3 regions of the Stutzerimonas sp. FeSN7 genome follow, and region 1 is predicted to be linked to each of the others. Evidence: predicted binding sites of a transcription regulator. Region 1 holds the regulator's gene; each other region holds the start of a gene.

Region 1 (3,206 bases):
CAGATACAGCACGTCGCACTGAATATGCCGGGCGCGAACTTCTTCGAGCAGTTCGGGGAAACGCTTGAGCTGGCTGGGCAGGTTGCGCGCGTCGATCGACACGGCAACCTGCGGGTGCAGCAGTTCGGTGTGCAGCAGGGCGCGCTCGGCAAGCTCGGGCAGCAGGCCAGCGGGCAGGTTGTCGATGCAGTAGAACCCGTTGTCTTCGAGTACGTTCAGCGCGGTGCTCTTGCCTGAGCCCGAACGCCCACTGACGATGATCAGCCGCATCTGTACCCCATCGCGCTAGGCACCGTTCTGCACATCCACGACGACCTGGTACAGGCTGTCGTTGCTGGGTGCCTCGCGCAGACGTTGCCGTACCTCTTCACGGTCGAGCATGCTGGCGATCTGGCGCAGCAGCTCGAGGTGCTCGTCGGTGGCCGCTTCCGGGACCAGCAGGACGAACAGCAGGTCGACCGGGGCGCCATCGATGGCGTCGAAGTCCACCGGCGTTTCCAGGCGCAGCACGGCACTCACGGGGGCATTGCAGCCGACCATGCGGCAGTGCGGAATGGCGATGCCATTGCCGAAGCCGGTCGAGCCCAGCTTTTCACGGGCGATCAGGCTTTCGAAGATGGTCTGGGAGTCGAGGTCGGAAAGGTCCTGGGCGATCACCTTGGCGATCTGCTCCAGGACGCGCTTCTTGCTACCGCCCGGGACGTTCACCAGGGAACGTCCGGGGGTCAGGATGTTTTCGAGTCGGATCATAATGAGCGTCAGCGGGTGACGGCACCCTGGGTGTGGTCGAGCTGCTTCTCCTTGTGCTTGATCAGCTGACGGTCGAGCTTGTCGACCAGCAGGTCCACGGCAGCGTACATGTCTTCGTGTTCGGCATTGCCCACCACTTCGCGGCCGGCGACGTGCAGGGTGGCTTCGGCTTTCTGCTTGAGTTTCTCGACCTGCAGGACCACTTGGACGCTGATGATGCGGTCGAAATGACGGGCCAGTCGGTCGAATTTCTCCTCGATGTAGTCACGCAGGGCATCGGTAACTTCCAGATGAACACCGCTGATGTTGACTTGCATACTGCTATCTCCTTTGCCTTGTGCGAAGAGCAGGTCTTGAGGCCTGCCGCCGGGACAGTTCGACCAGTGGCCGATCACAGCAATCGTTTACGCTCGCTGGACGGTGCGATACCGAGCGACTCGCGGTATTTCGCAACGGTGCGGCGGGCCACCTGGATGCCCTGCGCCTCCAGTAAACCAGCGATCTTGCTGTCGCTCAACGGCTTTTTCTGGTTTTCCGCCGCCACCAGCTTCTTGATGATCGCGCGGATCGCGGTGGACGAGCATTCCCCGCCTTCGGCCGTGCTGACGTGGCTGGAGAAGAAGTATTTGAGTTCGTAGATGCCACGCGGCGTATGCATGTATTTCTGCGTGGTGACGCGGGAAATCGTCGACTCGTGCATCCCCACGGCTTCGGCGATGTCGTGCAGCACCAGCGGCTTCATCGCCTCGTCGCCGTGTTCGAGGAAGGCACGCTGGTGCTCGACGATCTGGGTGGCGACCTTCATCAGTGTTTCGTTGCGACTGAGCAGACTCTTGATGAACCAGCGCGCTTCCTGCAGCTGGTTGCGCATGAAGGTATTGTCGGCACTCGAGTCGGCGCGCTTTACGAAGCTGGCGTACTGGGCATTGACGCGAAGTCGGGGCATGGCGTCCTGGTTGAGCTCCACCAGCCAGCGATCGTTGTGCTTGCGTACGATGACGTCCGGCACCACGTACTCCGGCTCGCTCGCCTCGATCTGCGAGCCCGGGCGCGGGTTGAGGCTCTGGATGAGCTCGATGACCTGGCGCAGCTCGTCTTCCTTGAGCTTCATGCGGCGCATCAGCAGGCTGTAGTCGCGGCTACCCAACAGGTCCAGATGGTCACTCACCAGCCGCTGGGCTTCGCTGAGCCAAGGGGTGCGGTCAGGGAGCTGGCGCAGCTGCAGGAGCAGGCATTCGCGCAGATCCCGTGCGCCGATACCGGCAGGTTCGAACTGCTGTACGCGACGCAGCACGACTTCGACCTCGTCGAGCTCGATTTCAAGCTCCGGGTCGAAGCTGTCCACGATTTCCTGCAGAGACTCCTCGAGATAGCCCTGATCGTTGATGCAGTCGATCAGTGTGGTGGCGATCAGGCGGTCGGTGTCGCTCATGGGGGCGAGGTTGAGCTGCCACAGCAGATGGCTCTGCAGGCTGACACCGCTGGACGTACGGCTGGTGAAGTCCCATTCGTCGTCGTCATTGCTCGGCAGGCTGCTGGCGCTGGTCTGATAGATGTCTTCCCAGGCGGTGTCGACCGGTAGCTCGCTGGGAATGCGCTCACCCCAGTCGGCCTCGTCGAGGCCTTCGCCGCTGTGCGAAGGCTCTTCATAGGTGCTTTCCTGAGTACTGATCTTTTCGCTGCCAGCGTCGCTCGAACGATCGACGGCCTCGGCCATGGGGTCGGAGCCGTCGAAGTCGTCACCGTCCTCTTCACGCTCGAGCATGGGATTGGAATCCAGCGCTTCCTGGATCTCCTGTTGCAGATCGAGGGTGGAAAGCTGGAGGAGCCGTATGGCCTGTTGCAGCTGCGGTGTCATCGTCAGCTGCTGGCCCATCTTCAGGACTAGCGATGGTTTCATGGCAGAGGACTTCGAACCTTGTATGCCGGCGCAACCGCGCCTGTTCCGACATGCGGCGCCCAGGGCGCCGATGAAAGCAAATTATATGCCTGCCGACGAAGCCTTTGCCTAGAGGCGATTTGCCGAGCCGAGCAAAAAATCCGCTCTTACAGTCGGAATTCGTGGCCCAGGTAGACTTCCTTGACCAGCTGGTTGGCGAGGATGCTTTGGGCATCGCCTTCGGCGATCAGCTGGCCGTCGTTGACGATGTACGCCGTCTCACAGATGTCCAGAGTTTCCCGAACGTTGTGGTCGGTGATCAGCACCCCGATGCCCTTGGCCTTGAGGTGGTGGATGATCTGCTTGATGTCGCCCACCGATATCGGATCGACACCGGCGAAGGGTTCGTCGAGGAGGATGAATTTGGGCGCAGTAGCCAGCGCACGGGCGATCTCCACGCGGCGACGCTCGCCGCCGGACAGACTCATGCCGAGGCTGTCGCGGATATGGTTGATGTGGAATTCCTGCAGCAGGCCTTCCAGTGCCTGCTGGCGGCCGCCGCGGTCCAGATCCTTGC
Region 2 (3,206 bases), 2.1 Mb from region 1:
CCTGCAGTTCTTCTTCGGCCTCTGCCGAAGCTCCGCCGCGCGACGAACCACCCTCGCCACCGCCCTGCCAGCCGCGGGCCTGGGACTGATCGGAGACGTTGACATCCATCAGGTTCATGCCCTGCTGGGTGAACATTTCGCGCAAGCGCTGCATCTGGCCTTCAAGGGCCTCACGCACACCGGCATGAGGGCTGAGGAATGTCACCTGGGCCTGATCCTTGGTCAGATCTATCCGCACTTCCATGCGACCAAGCTCAGCCGGATCGAGCTGGATCTCGGCCGACTTCAAGTTCTGGCTGGACAGCCACATCACCCGATCCACCACTGCCTCGCTCCAGCCGGCCTGCTGCATCTGCACCGGCTGGCCAGGAACCAGGGCCGGTCGCTGCGGCTGCTGGACCTGCTGGGCGATGGCCTGGCTCAACGGGTTCAGGCGAGCCGCAGCTGGGTCTGCGGAACTCGAGCTGCGGCTCTCCTTCGGCCCCTCGAGGCTTTCCAGAAGCTCCTTGGTTGTCAGCTCCAGCTCTGGCTCTTCAGGCGTATCGGCGGACTGGCCGGCCAATAGACTGGCGAAACCGTCATCCACTTCGGCCTTTGCCTGAGCGTCCACGAGCGGGTTCTGTGGTTGTGCCTGGACGGCCTTCGGCAGCGCGCTCGACGCTTCGTCCAGCGTCGGCAGCCCCGCAGAGAGTGTCTCCTCCATCGTCTGATCAATGGCGGCAGCAATCGGCGGCTGCGCGACCGGCAAGCCGGACAGAAGCGTCTCACCGCCTGCATCCGTCGCCGGTTGTACGTCTTCCGCGGGCACCAACTGGGCGCCCAGACCGAGCAGCAGCAATGGGTCGAGCTCGCTGTCGGGCGCCTCGTCCGTCACTGTTTCGGCAGGCAAGGTATTGCCGCTCTCGGCAACCGCCGGCTTTTCGTCACTGGTTGCGCCGGCGGCCTCTTGCCGCCCCTTGTCCTCGACGGACTTGTCACGAGCGCCATCGTTGCGCGCGGGTCGGTCGACCGGCTTGGCCTGGCGCTCCTTGGCGTAGACATCGGAAAAGCTGGCGTTGCCGTTGTCCCGACCGTCGCGCGGCGTATCAGGCGCCTTGGTCGCGGCTTTGGGTCGCGCATCGACGGTCGGGGATTTGAGCAACAGGTCGGGGGAAACGGCCATGAGGAGATTCCGCTACGGATGGATCGTGGCGGGAAACGGAGCAAGTTCCGGGCCAGCGTAGCGATGCCCTGTCGGAACAAGCTGAACCGCGCGCTTGACGGGCAGGTTCGGCCGCATCGCCTGGCCGGCGACGAGCGGCTGCGTCAGAGAATTGGCCGCTCAGCCGTAGCGCTGGCGCTCGGCACGAAACAGGATGCCGATGATGGCGAACTCGCGCTCGATGGACTCGATGAGCGCCGGCGCCTTGCCCAGCTGCTCCTCCCGAGCCGCCGTTTCCAGCTCCTGACACAATTCGGCCAGCAGGGTCGCACCCATGTTGCTGCAGCTGCCTTTGAAACTGTGTGCGGCACGGCGCAGCGCCTCGGCCTGGTCAGCCTGACATGCCTGGCGAAGCAGCCGAACCCGCTCTTCGGAATCGGCGAGAAAGGTATCCAGCAGCGCCGGGTACTCACCCTCCATCACGTCCTGCAGCGTGGCGAGCACGGCACTATCGAGATGAGTGTTGGTCACCGGGACACTCCTGATTCAAAGGGCCGGATTATGCCTCAGGCGGCCAGCTGAACTCTACGCTCAGACCTCGCCCGTCCGGCCGCCACTCGAACCCATCGCTCAGCTCGCGCACCAGGTGCAAGCCGCGCCCACTGAACTGGTCTCGGCCGAGCCCGAGCCGCAATGCCCGGGCCACATCGAACCCGCTGCCGCTGTCGCTGATAGCGACCCGCAATCGTCCGCCCTGCGGGCCGGTCTTGATGCTCAGCTCGAGGTGCACATGGCCCTCGGCAAGCGTCTGCAAACGCTGCTGACGCAACTCGTAGTAGCGCTTGAAGCCGTCCCCATCGCACTTGAGGGTCGAATCGAGCCCCAGCACGCCGTGCTCCAGCGCATTGGAATAGAGTTCGCCAAGCACTGTATAGATCTGACCGGCACGCGGACGCAGCTGGTTGACCTGCAAGAGAACTTGCAGCACGGAGGGCAGCGGATTGCCGCCACGCAGGCTGTCGGCGCGCAGTTCGATCCGAAACGACCAATCCATTGGACGTACACGACTTGCCGAAACCGGCGCCGCCAGCGGCATCGGCACCGCTTCGTCACTGACCACGACCTCGACCAGGCTCAAATCGTCGTGGGGCTGGCCATGAAAGTCGAGCAGCGCCTGCTCGATCTCGTCGAACAACCGCGACGGATCGCGGTTGGCAGCCAGGGCGGCCAGCAGACGCTGCTCACCGAACAGCTCGTCGTCGGCATTGCGGCTCTCCACGACCCCATCGGAAAGCAGCAGAAGCCGATCGCCCGGCGCCACAGGATAGTGTTCGAACTTGTCATCCAGCTTCGCAGCCGAGACGACGCCCAGCGGTAGATGCCGTGACACCAGCGGGGTCTGCCGACCATCCGCCGAAATCAGGTAGCCATCAGGAAGACCGCCGTTCCACACGCGTAAACGCCCCTGCTTGGGGTCGATGTCCAGCAGCGTTGCGCAGCAGAACATCTCCACCGGCAGGATCTGTTTGAGCTTGGCATTCATCTCGCGAAGGATGTCGTTGCTCGAATGGCCCTTGGCGGTCATGCCATAGAAGGTTTCCGCCAGCGGCATGGCGCCGATCGCCGCTGGCAGTCCATGGCCGGTGAAATCACCGAGCAGAACGAACATCTGCCCTGCCGGCGCCTGCGCAGCCAGCAGCAGATCGCCGTTGAACAGCGCCTGGGGTGATTGTCGGTAACGGATGTTAGGCGCGCTGAGACAGCCAGCATGGGCAACCTTGTCGAAGATCGCCTTGGCCGCGCGATGCTCGTCGAGCAGCTGCTGGTTGCGCCGGACGATCAGATCGCGCTGCTCGAGCACGGTCGCCTGCAGACGGCGCAGGCGATGCATGGCCTGGATCTTGGCTTCGAGAATGATCGGGTTGTAGGGCTTGGCGATAAAGTCGTCACCCCCTGCCTCGAGGCAACTGACCAGCGCCTGATGCTCGGTCAGCGAAGTCAGGAAGATGATTGGCACCAGCTCGTCGCCGGCCAACTGCTTGATGCGCCGGGCCGCCTCGAAGCC
Region 3 (3,206 bases), 650 kb from region 1:
GGCCGGCGGCAGGTCCACCGTGTCGGCCTGCACGCCTTCGGGCGGCTGGTTGGTGAACACCGTATTGCCTTGCGCGTCGGTGTACTTGTAGATCTCGGCGAAGGCCGGGACGCTGAGGATGAACAGCAGGCTGAACAGGGCGCTACGCATGGGAGGCTCCGCGGAGTTTGACTGCCGAAGCCTTGCACTGCAGCGGCCTTCAGGCAAGCACGATCGCTGCGATTTGCGAGGCGTGACAAGCTGCACGGATGACGGTCGCCGGGCAGAAACGAAGAAGGCCACCCGAGGGTGGCCTTCCTGTCACGCGAACTGGATCAGACGCTGTAGTACAGGTCGTATTCCAGCGGGTGCACGAAGGTGCGCACCTTGATCTCTTCCTCGGACTTCAGCTCGATGTAGGCATCGATGAACTCGTCGGAGAACACGCCGCCCTTGGTCAGGAACGCGCGGCCCTTGTCCAGCTCTTCCAGGGCTTCCTTCAGGCTGCCGCAGACCTGCGGGATCAGCTTGCCTTCTTCCGGCGGCAGATCGTACAGGTTCTTGTCGGCGGCATCGCCAGGATGGATCTTGTTCTGGATGCCATCCAGGCCAGCCATCAGCAGTGCAGCGAAGCACAGGTACGGGTTGGCAGCCGGGTCCGGGAAGCGCGCTTCGATACGACGGGCTTTCGGGCTGGAAACGTACGGAATACGGATCGAGGCCGAGCGGTTGCGCGCCGAGTAGGCCAGCATGACCGGTGCTTCGAAGCCCGGGACCAGACGCTTGTAGGAGTTGGTCGACGGGTTGGTGAAGCCGTTCAGCGCCTTGCCGTGCTTGATGATGCCGCCGATGAAGTACAGAGCGGTCTCGGACAGGCCGGCATAGCCTTCGCCGGCGAAGGTGTTCTTGCCGTCCTTGGAGATCGACATGTGTACGTGCATGCCCGAGCCGTTGTCGCCGTACAGCGGCTTCGGCATGAAGGTGGCGGTCTTGCCGTAGGCGTCGGCGACGTTGTGCACGCAGTACTTCAGGGTCTGAACTTCGTCGGCCTTGGCGACCAGGGTGTTGAACTTCACGCCGATTTCGTTCTGACCGGCCGTGGCCACTTCGTGGTGGTGCACTTCGACGACCAGGCCCATCTCTTCCATGGCGTTGCACATGGCGGTACGGATTTCGTGGTCGTGGTCGCACGGCGGAACCGGGAAATAACCGCCCTTGACGGCCGGGCGGTGGCCCTTGTTGCCGCCTTCGACGTCCTGGTCGGTCATCCAGGAGCCCTGCTCGGAGTAGATCTTGAACATCGAGCCGGAGATGTCCGACTTGAACTTGACCTGGTCGAAGATGAAGAACTCCGGCTCCGGGCCAACGAAAACGGTGTCACCGATACCGGTGGTCTTGAGGAATTCCTCGGCGCGCTTGGCGATGGAGCGCGGGTCGCGGTCGTAGCCCTGCATGGTGCTCGGCTCGACGATGTCACAGACCAGGATCAGGGTCGGCTCTTCGGTGAACGGATCGAGTACCGCGGTCTCGTCGACCGGCATCAGGATCATGTCGGAGGCTTCGATGCCTTTCCAGCCATGGATGGACGAACCGTCGAACATCTTGCCGTGCTCGAAGAAGTCTTCATCCTGGGCATCACGAGCCGGGACGGTGACGTGGTGCTGCTTGCCTTTGGTATCGGTGAAGCGCAGATCAATCCACTTCACATCGTAATCTTTGATCAGTTGAAGCGACTTCGACATGGTGTTCTCCAAGTGGTGGAAGCGTGACAGTGAGCTTCCGAATCAGGGTGAAGCCGGGCGGCGATGTTCCGCCAAGGCGACCTGCCTCACAAGAGAGCAAATTGCATGCCAGTGCTCCTTCTTGGGACTGCAGGCCCGCAACAGCGCTGCCGCGGCGTTTGGCCGTGCTAAATGCTAGTCGTCATGGCCAAAGCGTGCGCGTTAATGGTGCGAGCGGTCGTGGCTGCGCATTGTTTTGGTGCGCGGCGCCCGGCCTCAAAGAAAGCGATTAAATCTTGAGCAGTTTCCGCTATACTCCGCGCCCCTCTTTTCCAGCCATACCGGCACCCGCGCTGTTTCCATGAAGCTGATCGTCAAGGTTTTTCCCGAAATCACCATCAAGAGCCCGCCGGTGCGCAAGGGCTTCATTCGTCAGTTGGCGAAGAACATCCGCACCGTGCTGCGCGAGCTCGACCCCGAGGTGCGGGTCGAAGGCGTGTGGGACAACATCGAGGTGGAAACCGCGCTCAGCGAGCCCAAGCCGCTGCGCGAGATGATCGAGCGCCTGCGCTGCACGCCCGGCATCGCCCATTGTCTGGAAGTGCACGAATACCCGCTGGGTGATCTCGACGACATCGTCGCCAGGTGCGAGGCGCATTACGCGGAACGCCTGCCGGGCAGGATCTTCGCCGTGCGCTGCAAGCGCGCCGGCAAGCACCCGTTCAGCTCCATGGATGTCGAGCGTCATGTCGGCAGCCAGCTGCGTCAGCAGTGCGGTGCCGCCGGCATCTCGCTGAAGGCACCGGAGATCGAGGTGCGCATGGAAATTCGCGACCAGCGCCTGTTCGTCGTACACGAGCAGCACGATGGCATCGGCGGCTACCCGCTGGGTGCGCTGGAGCAGACCCTGGTGCTGATGTCCGGTGGTTTCGACTCCACCGTTGCCGCCTACCAGATGATGCGTCGCGGCCTGATGACCCACTTCTGCTTCTTCAACCTCGGCGGCCGCGCTCATGAGCTGGGCGTGATGGAAGTGGCCCACTATCTATGGAAGAAGTACGGCAGCTCGCACCGCGTGCTGTTCATCAGCGTGCCGTTCGAGGAAGTGGTCGGCGAAATCCTGCAGAAGGTTGACAACAGTCAGATGGGCGTGGTCCTGAAGCGCATGATGCTGCGGGCCTCGACCGAGATCGCCGAGCGCCTGCATATCGACGCGCTGGTCACCGGCGAGGCGATTTCCCAGGTGTCCAGCCAGACCCTGCCGAACCTCTCGGTGATCGATTCGGCCACCGACATGCTGGTGCTGCGCCCGCTGATCGCCAGCCACAAGCAGGACATCATCGATACCGCCTTCCAGATCGGCACCGCCGAGTTCGCCAAGAACATGCCCGAGTACTGCGGCGTGATCTCCAAGAACCCCACCACCCGCGCCAAGCGCTATCGCGTCGAGCACGAGGAAAAGCAGTTCGACATGGCCATCCTCGAGCGCGCTCTGGCCAGTGCCCG

Evidence for each region. Region 1 encodes sigma-54, which starts transcription at its own class of promoters, with help from an activator protein. Its sites were predicted from a motif close to ANTGGCATNNANNTTGCTNT; they were not measured.
Region 2: P5703_RS07070 (flagellar hook-length control protein FliK) is a predicted target of sigma-54. The motif match lies at 1,200-1,219, and genes of this name have one in related genera.
Region 3: glnA (glutamate--ammonia ligase) is a predicted target of sigma-54. The motif match lies at 1,815-1,834, and genes of this name have one in related genera.

What each region holds. Positions count from the first base shown of each region.
Region 1 is NZ_JARPMN010000001.1:3,577,855-3,581,060, reverse strand. Features, by position in the region: gene rapZ (RNase adapter RapZ) at 1-270, opposite strand, end outside; gene ptsN (PTS IIA-like nitrogen regulatory protein PtsN) at 286-750, opposite strand; gene hpf (ribosome hibernation-promoting factor, HPF/YfiA family) at 759-1,067, opposite strand; gene P5703_RS17060 (RNA polymerase factor sigma-54) at 1,142-2,650, opposite strand; gene lptB (LPS export ABC transporter ATP-binding protein) at 2,797-3,206, opposite strand, start outside.
Region 2 is NZ_JARPMN010000001.1:1,513,501-1,516,706, reverse strand. Features, by position in the region: gene P5703_RS07070 (flagellar hook-length control protein FliK) at 1-1,162, opposite strand, end outside; gene P5703_RS07065 (Hpt domain-containing protein) at 1,322-1,672, opposite strand; gene P5703_RS07060 (ATP-binding SpoIIE family protein phosphatase) at 1,701-3,206, opposite strand, start outside.
Region 3 is NZ_JARPMN010000001.1:4,228,091-4,231,296, reverse strand. Features, by position in the region: gene P5703_RS20245 (DUF4124 domain-containing protein) at 1-150, opposite strand, end outside; gene glnA (glutamate--ammonia ligase) at 315-1,721, opposite strand; gene thiI (tRNA uracil 4-sulfurtransferase ThiI) at 2,062-3,206, shown strand, end outside.